2 linked regions of the Martelella mediterranea DSM 17316 genome follow. The protein of the gene in region 2 binds, or shares a complex with, the protein of the main gene of each other region. Links are inferred from orthologs where the notes say so. Each region holds a gene or a part of one and is shown on either strand. Other genes may lie near its edges. The genes, in order: Mame_RS06125 and tldD.

What was found.
Region 1: the proteins of tldD (region 2) and Mame_RS06125 are in contact, whole or in part, in a solved structure (PDB 5NJ9), measured with the Escherichia coli proteins. The link is inferred for Martelella mediterranea DSM 17316 from one-to-one orthologs.

The regions. Positions count from the first base shown.
Region 1 is NZ_CP020330.1:1,321,102-1,327,987, reverse strand. Bases 3,996-6,886 are described here. They hold Mame_RS06125 (TldD/PmbA family protein), read right to left. Parts: upstream 6,169-6,886; coding sequence 4,822-6,168; downstream 3,996-4,821. Other genes in these bases: Mame_RS06120 (monovalent cation:proton antiporter-2 (CPA2) family protein), read left to right, coding at 6,271-6,886; Mame_RS06130 (3'(2'),5'-bisphosphate nucleotidase CysQ), read right to left, coding at 4,001-4,813. Also shown: ppa (inorganic diphosphatase), read right to left, coding at 1-54; Mame_RS06150 (GNAT family N-acetyltransferase), read right to left, coding at 167-673; lpxK (tetraacyldisaccharide 4'-kinase), read right to left, coding at 773-1,813; waaA (lipid IV(A) 3-deoxy-D-manno-octulosonic acid transferase), read right to left, coding at 1,989-3,380; Mame_RS06135 (DUF4170 domain-containing protein), read right to left, coding at 3,694-3,927.
Region 2 is NZ_CP020330.1:3,660,969-3,667,861, forward strand. The notes cover bases 1,876-4,773. They hold tldD (metalloprotease TldD), read left to right. Parts: upstream 1,876-2,564; coding sequence 2,565-3,983; downstream 3,984-4,773. Other genes in these bases: Mame_RS17005 (invasion associated locus B family protein), read left to right, coding at 1,879-2,505; Mame_RS17015 (hypothetical protein), read left to right, coding at 3,980-4,282; Mame_RS17020 (GNAT family N-acetyltransferase), read left to right, coding at 4,330-4,773. Outside these bases: ctaD (cytochrome c oxidase subunit I), read right to left, coding at 1-612; coxB (cytochrome c oxidase subunit II), read right to left, coding at 623-1,519; more of Mame_RS17020, read left to right, coding at 4,774-4,854; fabF (beta-ketoacyl-ACP synthase II), read right to left, coding at 4,857-6,131; Mame_RS17030 (MarR family winged helix-turn-helix transcriptional regulator), read right to left, coding at 6,175-6,609; Mame_RS17035 (heme-degrading domain-containing protein), read right to left, coding at 6,662-6,893. UniProt on the Escherichia coli protein: Metalloprotease involved in CcdA degradation. Suppresses the inhibitory activity of the carbon storage regulator (CsrA).

The sequences.
Region 1 (6,886 bases), 2.3 Mb from region 2 along the record:
AACATTGATATCATCGGGCGGGTTCTTGCCGATCGCAATCGCTTCAATACGCATCTAGGTCTCCAGAAAAGGGGAAGAATTCGCCGCCTTGGATAGCCAAAATGCCCCGACAAAGCAACCGCGCGGAAAGAGTTGCGGCAATCGGGATGCGGCCGCGAAAGAATGACTATTCCCAGATATAGGAAACCTTGCCGAGCACCTTGCCGCCATGCTCCTCCTCGGCAAAGGCGAAGGGCTTGCCGCCAAGAGCTGTGAAGAAGGTGCCGGCGTGATCGAGCGCATCGAAACACCAGCAGATCGTGCCCTTGCAGCCGAGCGAAGCGAGCAGCCGGCGCGCCTCGGCAAACAGCACCCGGCCGAAGCCAAGGCCCTGATATTCCGGCAGAAGATAGATCTCGTAGATTTCGCCTTCCTGCGGCAGCGCCTTCACGCGGTTGAGGCCGACGCTGGCATAGCCCACCGGCTGGCCCTGCACCTCCAGCACCAGCAGCGTCTCCTCGCTGGCGATGGCATTCTTCCACCACGCGATGTTGCGGGCCGAAATCATGTCCTGAAGCGCGCGGTGAGGAAGGATGCCGGCATAGACCTGCTGCCATGCCAGCCAATGCACCCTTGCGATTTTCTCGGCGTCGGCCGCCTCTGCGGGCCGCACGTCGCTGGATAGTATCCTCATCGTCTCCAACCAGCATGTCATTGCGGTTAAGACCCAAGGATAAGACAAACTGAGCCGATTGCCCATCAAAATTAATTTACCGGTTGCTGACAGAGCGGCTCACCGCTTTTGTCGGTCCGCTTCAACGCGGCGGCGGAAGGCATCGAGCGTGGCGATGATCATGCCGGCAGGCATGGCCGGGTTGTCGAAAACGGCGGTAATCTCCACCACACGGCTGTTCTCACGCAACGCGGATATCGCCGGCCCGCCGCCGCCCTGAAGCCGGGCCATGTCCTTTGCGGTCGTGACCGGCAGCAAGGTCCCGGCATTGGCCAGCAGAGAGCGGGCCAATGCCTCCGATATCGGCTGGTGATCGGCAAGGGCGACGGCCCGGCGCACCCGCGCGCCGAGGCCTTCCAGCGTTGCGAAAAACTTCTCCGGATCGCCGATGCCGGCATAGGCCAGCACGTCCCGGCCGCCAAGGTCTTCGCCGCCCGGCACCGGCCGCTGATGCAGAACCTCGACTTGGCGATGGGCTTTGCGGGCAGCGTTGCGCACCTGTTCCTCCGCGCCGCCCGCGCCGTTCAGCAGGACGGCATCCACCTTCGGAAACTGCGCCGCAAGTGGCGCGCGCAGCGGACCGGCCGGCAGGCAGCGCCCATTGCCGAAGCCGCGCTTGGCATCGACCACGGCCACGGCGAAATCGGGCTTCAGCCGCCCGCTCTGCAGCCCGTCATCCATGATGATGAAATCGACGCCCGCCTGTTCCAGAAGCGCTGCCGCATCCACCCGCGCTGGCGAGACCGCGACCGGCGCCAGCCGCGACAGCATCAGCGCCTCGTCGCCGACATCGCGAAAGCCGTGGCGCTGCGGATCGACCAGCACCGCGCCCTCGACCTTCCCGCCATAGCCGCGCAGCAGAAAGCCTGGCCGTTTACCGCTTTTGCGTGCCGCGCGCGCCAGCGCTTCGGCCACCGGGGTCTTGCCCGTCCCGCCAACGGTGAAATTGCCGACGCACAGAACCGGCACGCCCACGCGAGCGCCCGCCGCCTGCCTCATCCGGCGGCCGGCGACAGCGGCGTAAATCCAAGAGACGGGAAGAAGAAGGAGGCTCAGGGGATGGCCGCGCTTCCACCAGAAGGCCCGTGTCGTTTTCTTCATATCGGGCACAACTCTCTGTCAGACCCCGGAGCAATGCGCTCCGTCAGGTAATCGCATTACGGTTCAACCAACAGATAGACCAGACAAACAACGCCGTGAAGGGCCGCTCCCCTTCCCGAAGATTTCGCCGCGCGCGACGAGACCGCTTGCTGACCGTTTCGGCCCCGGGAAACCTTTACTGCAGCGCCTTGCGTAGATTCTGCTCGGGCATCCGCTCCGGAACGATCGGCAACCGCTTCTTTTCGGGCACGGACTTGGGGCGCGCGGAGAAGCGGGCCTCGAGAATGAGCGGCGCGAGATAACGCTCCAGCCCCTTCATGGTGCGGATCAGCGCGCCGCGCATGTCGCGCACCCCGGCATAGCCGGCGGCGATCATGTGTTCGCGCGCGGCTTCGTCCCGCAGCAGCAGATCGACGGATTGCAGCAGAGCCTCCGTACTGTCGACGGTGCGCACCGCGCCGCGCTGGCGCAACTGACGATAGGTATCGCGGAAATTGTCAACATGCTGGCCCGTCAGGATCGCGGTGCCGAGCATGGCAGGCTCCAGTGGATTCTGCCCGCCGCGCGCCGTCATCGAGCGACCGACAAAGGCGATATCGGTGAGGCGGAGATAAAGCCCCATATCCCCGATCGTGTCGCCGAGATAGATATCGGTCTCCGCGTCGGGGCTTTCGCCGAGCGAGCGACGCTTGACCGAAAGTCCGTCGGCCGAAAACTGGGCGGCAAGCGCATCGCCGCGATCGGGATGGCGGGGAACGATGACGGTCAGAAGGTCGGGATGGCTCTCCTTGAGCGCGGCATGCACGTCGGCGGCATTCTTTTCCTCGCCGTCGAAGGTCGAGATCGCCGCCCACACCGGGCGCGCGCCGATTGCGTTCTTCAGCGCCTGCAGGGCCTCATCATCGGCGGGTGGCGCGCTGCGGTCGACCTTGAGATTGCCGGTGACCGAGACATGCAGCGCCCCGAGATCGGCGAAGCGCTCGGCGTCAAGATCGGTCTGCGCCATGACCAGCGAAAACCGCGAGAACATGGTGCGGGCAAGTTCGCGGCGCTGCATCCAGCGGTCGAATGAACGATCCGAAATTCGGCCATTGACCACAACCTGCGCGATCTTGCGTTTGGCGAGCTCCGCGATCGTGACCGGCCAGACCTCGGTTTCAACATTGATGGCGAGGTCAGGACGCCAATGATCAAGAAAGCGTGTTACCGCTGGCAGCGCATCCAGCGGTACGTATTGATGAATGACCGTATCCCCGAAGCGCTCCGCCGCCAGGCGCGCGGATGTCACCGTGCCGGTTGTCAGCAGAACGGAGATGCCGAATTCATGAATATTCTGGACGACCGAGGTGACGGCGAGCGTTTCGCCCACGCTTGCTGCGTGTATCCAGACGAGCGGACCTTCCGGTCTCTCCCGGTTGGAGCGGCCGAGACGCTCCCCCAGACGCGCCCTGTCCTCCTTGCCGCGCCGGACGCGATGATAGAGGATCGGCCGTAACAGCGGATAGCCGAGAATCCCGCCGAGTCGGTACGTGTTGCGGGCCAACCAAATAGAAATGCGTGATACCATTCCCTTGTCCGTTTACCCCGTTCTCGTGCATCGGATCAGCGGCCGCACCCACCACCATTGCGCGAATCATCCTACTTCAGAAAATAACATTTAGGAACAGGAAGAACCACGTCCTAAATATTCTATCAAACGTCTTCAGGCTGACCCGGAACGAAGTTCTTTTTTTCTTCTTATAAAGACTTCATCTGCTTTATTTTAAAGCAACTGCTTAATTTCACGCCACAAAGCAGTTGCAGGAGCGCCGTCTGGCGAAAGCGCTCTGGAGGCTAAAGCAGTCGCCTATACTGCGTCCGGAGCCATGAAAACGCAATACTCACGATTCCGGGTCGAGAAGCCGGTGCAGATGGACGATGAAGTAGCGCATATGGGCGTTGTCGACGGTCTGCTGCGCCTTGGACTTCCAGGCTGCATGGGCGCTGGCGTAATTGGGGTAGATACCGACGATATCAAGCGCGTCCAGATCGGTGAACTTCACGCCCTTCAGGCTCTCGAGCTCGCCGCCGAAGACCAGATGCAGGAGTTGCTTGTTTTCAACCGTATCAGCCATTTCATATCTCTCTTTGCTCATTGCCTCCCGCCATAGCGTGTCTCGGGTTTGGCCGTTTTTGTCAAGTGACGGGTCACATGACCGGCGGCGGCGCGAATTCGCGCATCAGCGTCCCGACCAGCGCCGGATTGCCCGCAAAAAGCGTCCCGTGGCGCAGCGCGCGGCGATTATAGGTCAACGGCCGCCCCGCGTCATCCACCAGCGACGCGCCGGCTGCGGCAAGGATGATATCGGCGGCGGCCAGATCCCAATCGTGTGAGTTAGGCCTCACAAGTGTGGCATCAAGACGGCCATCGGCCACCGAAGCCAGCCTGTAGGCGAGCGAAGGAATATGCGCGGCCTTGCTTATGCGCGCGCGAAAGGGCGGGCTGAAGCCATCGAGCATCGCCGCCGGCAGGCAAAGCTCCAGGTTTCCGGTTTCGCCGCGCAGCGTTGAGGCCGCAATCGGAAGACCGTTTTTCAGCGCCGGACCGCCGAGGGCGGCGGTAAACACCTCGTCAAGCGCCGGCGCGACGAGGACGCCGGCCACCGGGCGGCCACCGCGCACCACCGCCACGCTGACCATCCAGTTCTTCTTCCCCTTGAGAAAACCGCGCGTGCCATCGATCGGGTCGACCACGAAGGTGGCATCGGCTTCCAGCCGGGCGAAGTCGTCGCCGCTTTCCTCCGAAAGCCAGCTATAATCCGGCCGCGCCCTCAGCAGCAGATCCTCCAGGCACTCATTGGCGGCGAAATCGGCGGCGCTGACCGGCGACTGACCGGAGTTCTTCCACCAGACCTCGGGGTTCTGGCCGAAATGGGAGAGCGCGACCGCACCCGCCTCGCGCGCCGCATCGGTAATCAGCGCCAGATCGGCCTGGATATCGGCAACCAACGGCTCGGCCACGGCGGACCTCACGAGCCGGCGAGGGTGACGCCCTCGACGAGAATGCTGGGGGTGGCAATCGAGAACCGGCGGTCGATATCGCTGGCCGGCGTCATCGCCATGAACATGTCCTTCAGATTGCCGGCAATGGTCATCTGAGACACCGGATAGGCGATCTCGCCATTCTCGATCCAGAACCCGCTCGCCCCGCGCGAATATTCGCCGGTCACCATGTTGACGCCATGGCCGATCAGTTCCGTGACATAGAGCCCGGTTCCGATGTCGGCCATCAGTTCGGCGGGCGTCTTCGGGCCGGGCTCGAGTACCAGGTTGGTCGGCGCGGCGGACAGCGAATTGCCGGAGCGGGTGCCGCGGCCATTGGTCTCGAAGCCGAGTTCCCGGCCGAGCGCGGTCGACAGGAACCATTGCCGCAGCACGCCGTCCTCGACCATGACCAGCCGTTCGCTCAAAACGCCTTCGCCATCGAAGGGCTGGGAGCCGGCGCCGCGGCGGATCGCCGGATCGTCAATCAGGTTGAGCCCGGCCTTCAAAACCGGCTTGCCGAGCTTATCTCTGAGAAAGCTGGTCTTGCGCGCGACGGAAGACCCCGTAATCGCGCCGGCGAGACTGCCGATCATGCTTGCGGCAAGACGCGGCTCGAAGATCACCGCGGCGTTGCGACGCGTCGGCACCTGGCGCGGCGAGAGCCGGGCTGCGGCCCGTTCGCCGGCCTTACGGCCGATCTCTGCCGGCGGATCGAGATCGCCGTCATGGGCGCGCGCGTCGTAATCGTGATCGCGCTGCATGCCGGCCCCCTCGCCCGCCACGACGGAGACCGAGACGGAGGAATAGGAACGGCGGTAGCCGCCCGAAAAGCCGTCGGAGGTCACCAGCACGAAACCGACCTCGCCGCGCGAGGCCCCGGCGCCCGAGCTCCTGGTGACGCCCTTTACGTCAAGCGCTGCCGCCTCGGCCGCAAGCGCGCGCTCGGCGAGCGCCTCGGGCGAAACCTCTGTCTCGTCGTAAAGATCGAGGTCAGGGGCTTCGCGGGCAAGCCGGGCGCTGTCGGCAAGGCTGGCATAAGGATCTTCGGGCGAGACGGCGGCCATGGCGAGGGCGCGCTCGACCAGCGTGTCGATATCGCTGTCGTCATTGGTGGAGACGCTTGCGACCTTCGCGCCGCGGAACACGCGCAGCGAGAAACCCCTGTTTTCGGAGGCCTTGGCGTTTTCGCGCTTTCCGTCGCGCACCGAGATGCCGTGCGAGGCGCCCTGCGAGACGACGACATCGGCGGCATCCGCGCCCTTCTTCTTCGCGACGGCGAGAATCTTCGACGCGGTGTCGATCAATTGATCGGGAACCCTTGATGATGACATGGCATTTGGCCTTTCCTTGCGCCCTCATTTATTGTTCACTTCATTGCGCATCAAGTGCCGTTCCCCCGGCCCTCCCCTTTTCTTGCATCCAGGACCCTTTTTATGGCAACGACCCAGAGCCTTTTTACCGAAACCGTGTGGATGCTGGGGGCCGCGGCCATCGCAGCGCCGCTTTTCAAGCGGCTCGGCCTCGGCACGGTTCTCGGCTACCTGGCGGGCGGGATCGTGATCGGTCCGGTGCTTCAAAGAATCAGCAATGGCGAGGAGGTGCTGCACGTCGCCGAACTCGGGATCGTGTTCCTGCTGTTCATGATCGGGCTTGAACTGAAGCCGGCCCGGCTCTGGACAATGCGCAAGGACATTTTCGGTCTTGGCCTTGCCCAGGTTCTGGTCACCGGCGCGGTGCTGGTGCCGCTTGCCAAATTCGGCGGGCTCGGAAACTGGCAGGCCGCGGTGATCGCCGGCTTCGGCCTGGCGCTGTCATCCACCGCCTTCGCCATGCAGATCCTCGATGACAATGGCGACGTCAACACCCGCTACGGCCAGCGCTCGTTCTCGATGCTGCTGTTCCAGGATATCGCGATCGTGCCGCTTCTGGCGCTCGCCAGCATTCTCGGCGGCGGCGTGGAGGAAGCGAGCACCTCGGACATGCTGATGAATGCCGGACTGGCCGCCCTTGTCGTGGTGCTGATGATCGCCGCCGGGCGCTATGTGCTGA
Region 2 (6,893 bases):
GATGGTGGTGATGAAGTTGATCGCGCCGAGGATCGAGGAGATACCGGCCACATGCAGCGCGAAGATCGCAAGGTCGACAGCCGGACCCGGCTGGCCGCTGGTGGAGAACGGCGGATAAAGCGTCCAGCCGCCGCCAACGCCGTTGGAACCCGCCGGCCCCTCGACGAACATCGAAAGCAGAAGCAGCAGGAAGGCCGGCACGAGCAGCCAGAAGGAAATATTGTTCAGGCGCGGAAACGCCATGTCCGGCGCGCCGATCATGATCGGCACCATCCAGTTGGCGAAGCCGCCGATCATCGCCGGCATCACCATGAAGAAGATCATGATCAGGCCGTGCGCGGTGGTGAACACGTTGTAGAGATGCTTGCCCTGGTCGATGGCGGCAGCACCGGCATCGCCATAGACCATGGCGGCAAGGCCGTTGAAGATCTGGATGCCGGGCTCCTGCAATTCCATGCGCATGGCGACGGACAGAAGTCCGCCGATAATGCCCGCACAGATCGCGAAGATCAGGTAGAGCGTCCCGATATCCTTGTGGTTGGTCGAGAAAAGCCATCGCGCGGCAAAGCCGGGCTTATGGTCGTGATCGTGAGCGTGCGCTGCTTCGGCCATATCGCTCTCCTCAATTCTTGTCGGCGAGCATGACCGCGTCCGCGCCCTGCCCTTGATTGTCGATGCTTGCCATCAAAGCGCGGTTGGCGGCTTCGACGTCAGTGGCGGCGGAAGCCTGCCATGTGGTGAACTGCTCGGGCGAAACCGCGCGGATCGCGATCGGCATGAAGGCGTGATCCTTGCCGCAGAGTTCCGAGCACTGGCCGTAATAGATGCCCTCGGCCTCGGCCTTGAACCAGGTTTCGTTCAGGCGGCCGGGAATGGCGTCGATCTTGAGGCCGAAGGCCGGCATTGCGAAAGAGTGGATGACGTCGGTCGGAGCGGCGGTGACAAGCAGGCGCACTGTTGCGCCAACCGGAACCACCATCTCGTTGTCGACGGCCAGAAGCCGCGGATAGACCGCCCGGTCCTCCTTGCCGTATTCGGCACGCTGCTCATCCGTCAGCAGGTAGGAGGCGTAGGAAATCGCGCCATCCTCGATCTCGGGATAGTCATAGCTCCAAAGCCACTGCGTCGCCGTCGCCTTGACCGTCAGATCGGGCTCTTCCGGCATGGTGAGCTGGTTGGTGAGCAGGTTGAAGGACGGCACGGCGAGAAACAGGAGAATCAGCACAGGCGCGACGGTCCAGACCACCTCGATCGCGGTGTTGTGGCTGGTGCGCGATGCCGTCGGGTTCTTCGATTCCCGGAATTTCACCATCACCAGGATCAGAAGCGCCAGCACCAGAAGCACGATCGGCACGATAAACCAGAGCGTATACTGCTCGAACCAGGTAATTTGATGCATGATCGGCGATGCCGCCGGCTGCAGGGTCATCTCCCACGGCTCAGGCTGCGCGGCAAAGGCGCTCCCGCTGCCCGCAAGACAGAGAAGACCTGTCATGCATGCTCTGGTTTTATTCATCACGTTGAATTCTCCCACCATCGTTTGACCTCGGTCAAACCGGATCCTGTTCGTTTGCGCCAGAAGTACCAAAACCGCCCGCGGCGCGATAGCGCCATGATAGCATCCCGAGACGCCGACGCACCCCTTGGCCGGCGAACAGGCGACTTCATCGACCGGTTTTTCTCCCTCAGTCACAATTATGCCATAGCATTTGCCAATTTGAAGCGTCAAATTGTCTCATGCGGCACGCGCACCCTCTGATATTTCGCCGCGCTTTCCCAGGTCAAGTCCTTCTTCAGCCGTTGAAAATTTCTTTTGAACGCGGCACAAAGCCCGGTATCGGAAAAGAAATATACCAAATCACCCGAGGAGCCCGCGCCATGCCCGTATTTCCCGCAGATCATGCGCTTCGAAGGATCGGCGCGCTGAGCCTCGCCTGCCTGCTGTTTTCCGCGGCCCTGCCCGCTTTCGCCCAGGAGGCCGCGGACGACAGCGTCGGGGAAACATCTGAGGAAGCCGCAACGCCCGCCGCCGAACCCGCCCCGCAGCCGGTGCCACCCGCGCCGCCGGCCGACAACAGCGTGGTCAGAGAGAATCACGGCGCATGGTCGATGGTCTGCGATCAGCCGCCGGGCTCCAGCGTCGAGCAATGCGCGCTGATGCAGAACGTGATCGCCGACGACCGCCCGGAAATCGGCCTTTCGATCGCGGTGCTGAAGACCGCCGACCGCGAGGCGAAATTGCTGCGCGTTCTGACCCCGCTCGGCGTTTTCCTGCCCGAAGGCATGAACCTGTTCGTCGACAACGTCGATATCGGCAAGGCCTATTTCTCGCGCTGCTATCTCGACGGCTGTTATGTCGAGGTCGATATCGACGACGACCTGATGCGGATATTGCGCGCCGGAACCCAGGCGGTGTTCACCCTCAACTTCTCGGTCGATCAGAACTCGATCGGCATTCCGGTCGACCTCTCGGGTTTTGCCGAGGGCTATGACGCCCTGCCCTGATATCGCGGGACGATCGTTCCTATATGGGACGCATGACGGATAAAAAGACGGAAACGACCATGACAGACCGCGACCTCCTCAGCCATTTCGATGCCGATGAAGCGACGATCCGCGGCATTGTCGAAGACACGCTGCACGGCGCCGACGACGGCGAGCTCTATGTCGAATATTCACAGAGCGAATCGCTGTCCTTCGACGATGGCAGGCTGAAGGGCGGCGCGTTCAACACCGGCCACGGCTTCGGCCTCAGGGCGGTGGCGGGCGACGCCAGCGGCTTTGCCCATGCCGGCGAATTGTCGCTCGGCGCGCTGAAGCGGGCCGCGGCCACCGCCAAGGCCGTAAACCACGGTTATGACGGCACCTATGCCGAACCGCCGCGCGGGACCAATACCCGGCTTTATTCCGAGGACAACCCGATCGGCGCGCCGTCATTCGAAGAAAAAATCACGATGCTCGGCGAAATCGACGCCTATCTACGCGAACGCGATCCGCGCGTGCGTCAGGTCTCCGCCTCGCTCGCCGCCAGCCACCAGATCGTCGAAATCCTGCGCGCCGATGGCTATCGCGTCGGCGATGTGCGGCCGATGACGCGGCTCAACATCTCAGTGGTCGTCGGCGACGGCGACCGGCAGGAGACCGGCTCTTTCGGCATTGGCGGAAGGCAGAGCTTCGCCGACCTTTTCGCGCGTCAGGACTGGCAGTCGGGCGCGGAAGAAGCGCTGCGCAAGGCCTTCGTCAATCTCGAGGCGATCGACGCGCCGGCCGGCACGATGGACGCCGTGCTCGGCAATGGCTGGCCGGGCGTGATGATCCACGAAGCCGTCGGCCACGGGCTCGAGGGCGATTTCAACCGCAAGGGGCTTTCCGCCTTTTCCGGCCTTGTCGGCCAGATGGTCGCCGCCCCTGGCGTCACCATCGTCGATGACGGCACGATCGAGAACCGCCGCGGCTCGATCTCGATCGACGACGAGGGCACGCCGTCCGCCTATAATGTGCTGATCGAGAACGGCCGGCTGACTGGATATATGCAGGACCGCATGAACGCCCGGCTGATGGGCGTGGCGCCCACCGGCAATGGCCGCCGCCAGTCCTATTCCGACCTGCCAATGCCGCGCATGACCAACACTTACATGCTGGCCGGCGACAAGACCAAGGAAGAGATCATTGCCTCGGTCAAGAAGGGCATTTACGCCGTCACCTTCGGCGGCGGCCAGGTGGATATCACCTCCGGCCAGTTCGTGTTCGACTGCACCGAGGCCTATCTGATCGAAAACGGAAAGATCGGCGCGCCGATCAAGGGCGCAACGCTGATCGGCAACGGCCCGGACGCGATGAAGCGCGTCTCGATGGTCGGCAACGATCTCGCGCTCGACAACGGCATCGGCAATTGCGGCAAGGCCGGGCAATGGGTTCCGGTCGGCGTCGGCCAGCCGCATCTGAGGCTGGATCAGATCACCGTCGGCGGCACGCAGGCGTGACCATCGAATACGAATTCCGGCGGCGAATAGACGACGTGGTCTACCGTTTCGCGCCTGACGGATTTGTAAACGGCTTCCCCGCCTGGAAACGCGTCGACCTCGATATCCGGCTCATCCGGCACACCGAGAAGGGCTGGTGTACGGTCGACAGTGCAGGCACGATCAACGGCCGCCCGTGGAATGTGGAACCTGAGGAACAGGGCGCGACCCCTTTCGAGGGCGAGTGGGTCAGCAAGAAGAACGACAAATCCTACGTATACGATCTCGTGAAACTGACAGACGGAAGCGCCGCCTTTTGAAGGCACGGCTTAGCGGATTGTTTACGCCTTTCGGGCTCAATGGGCCCATGTATTGCGTAACCCCTTCTTCCGCCGCCATGGCCTCTTCCGCACCCGACACGTCCATCCGCCCCTATCGGGCGGAGGACAATGCCGCACTTGTCGACATCTGGCATCGGGCCTCGTCCGTCGCCCATGATTTTCTGCCGGCCGAGTTGCTCGTCGCGCAGAAGAAGCTGGTGTCGGAAAAATACCTGCCGGAAACGGAGACCTGGGTGGCGGTCAACGGCGAAACGCCCGTCGGCTTCATCGGCCTGATCGACAGCTTCATCGGCGGCCTGTTCGTCTCGCCGGATTGCCAGGGCGGCGGCATCGGCTCCGCGCTGCTCGACCACGCCTTCCGTCTGAAGGGCCACCTGCTGCTGGAAGTCTATGCCGCCAACACCCGCGCGCTTTCCTTCTACCGCCGCCACGGTTTTTGCGGCATCAAGCGGCGGCAGACCGACGACAACGGCCTGCCCTTCCCGCTGATCATGATGCAGAAACCGGTTCCGACGACATGGCAGCGGTCGGACCGGTACGCTCAGGACTGACGCTACGGCGATTTGGCAAACACCAGTGCGGCATTGACGCCGCCGAAACCGAAGCCGTTCGAGAGAACATGCCGGATAGGCTTTTTCTTTGCGGCGAGCGGGGCCAGGTCGTATCGATCAGCAGCCGCCTCCGGGTCATGGATGTTAAGGCCGGGCGGAATGATCCCGTCCCGCAATGCCATGACAGAAAAGACCGCCTCGATTGCGCCGGCCGCCCCGAGAAGATGCCCGGTCGCCGATTTCGTCGACGTAACGGCGAGATCCTTGCCGCGTTCCGGGAAAACGCTGCCGATAGCGGCGATCTCGGCTGCATCGCCCACCGGGGTCGAGGTGGAGTGGGCATTGATATAATCGATTTCGGCAGCGTCGAGTTTGGCCATGGCGAGCGCCGAACGCATCGCCACGGCGGCATAACGGCCCTCCGGATGACCGGCCGTCAGGTGATGGGCATCCGTGCTGGTGCCGTAGCCGGCGACGACCGCCAGCGGCTCGGCGCCGCGCGCCCGGGCATGGCTGAGGCGTTCGATCACCACGGTTGCCGCCCCCTCCGAGAGCACAAAGCCATCATGCCCTTTGTCGAACGGACGCGAGGCGGCGGCTGGATCGTCATTGTAATGCGTCGACAGCGCGCGCGCCGCGCCGAAGCCGCCGATCGAAACCGGATCGACACAGGCATCGGTTCCGCCACAGACGACGATATCCGCCTCATTGAAGGCAATCATCCGCATGCCGTCGCCGATCGCCTGCGCTGAGGCGGCACAGGCGGTGACCGGACATCCGCTCGGTCCGTGGAAGCCATAGCGAATCGCGACATGCCCCGCAGCAAGGTTCGGCAGGAATGAAGGAACGGTGAAGGGTGAAAGCCGCCGCGGGCCCCGCGCTTCGACCGTCTTCACCGCGTCGGTGATCGCGGGGAAGCCGCCGACCCCGGTCGCGATCACCACGCCGGTGCGCGATTGCGCCGCCTCATCCCCCGGCGCCCAGCCGGCCTGCCGCAGCGCCTCATCCGTCGCCCCAAGCGAATACTGGATAAAGAGGTCCATCTTCTTCAGTTCTTTGGCCTCGATGAAATCGAGCGGATCGAAACCGTCCGGATCGTCCGCCTTTGCAGGAACCAGACCTGCCACCTTGCAGCCATAGGCCTCCGTGTCGAAACGGGTATTGGCGACAATGCCGCTCCGCGCGGCAATCAGCCGCGACCAGTTGACGTCGACCCCGACGCCAAGCGGCGACACCGCGCCCATTCCGGTAATGACAATCGGATCATCAGAAAACATGTATCTCTCCTATAGTGTATATACACATATCAGGGCAAAAAAATCACGCGGCCGCGAGGCGCGCCAGCGCATCGAGATAGGCTACTGGATCGTGATCCTTCAATTGCGCCTGCATTTCATCGCGCGCCTCACGCCAAAGCGGGATTGCCGCATCAAGCCGCCGATCCCCCTCGTCCGTCAGCCGGCAGATTCGACCGTTGCCGCGCTCCGCCGTGGTTTTGACCACAAGGCCCTTGGCGATCAGAAGATCGATATTGCGCGTCAGCGTGGAGCGGTCCATGGCGATCCGCTCGGCAAGCGCGTTGATGGACTTGCCCGGATTGCCGCGCATGACCGACAGCACGGAAAACTGCGCCACCGTCAGTTCGAGCGGACGCAGCCGGTTGTCGTAGCGTCGGGTCAGCACCCGCGCCGTCTTTACGGTGTTGAGAATAAGGCAGCTCGAAAGATCGTCCGCCGTCGGCTTCGTCCATGTCATGGAGATAACCTACGTTGCATATACACGATGTCAAGAGCGGAGAGGTTCAACCTCAGCCCTGTTCCTTCACAAACGCCGTCAGCACATCGACGATCAGCCCGTGATCGTCCTTGCTGGCAAGGCCCGAGACGGTGATCGCCGCGACGACGCCGACATGGCGGATGCGGACGGGGAAGCTACCGCCGTGGTCGGCGTAGTCGGTCAGGTTCAGGCCGAGTTCGGGACCGATGGTACGGCCCTTGCGGCGATGTTCCAGCTCGATCGCGTAGGACGAGCGGTGGAAG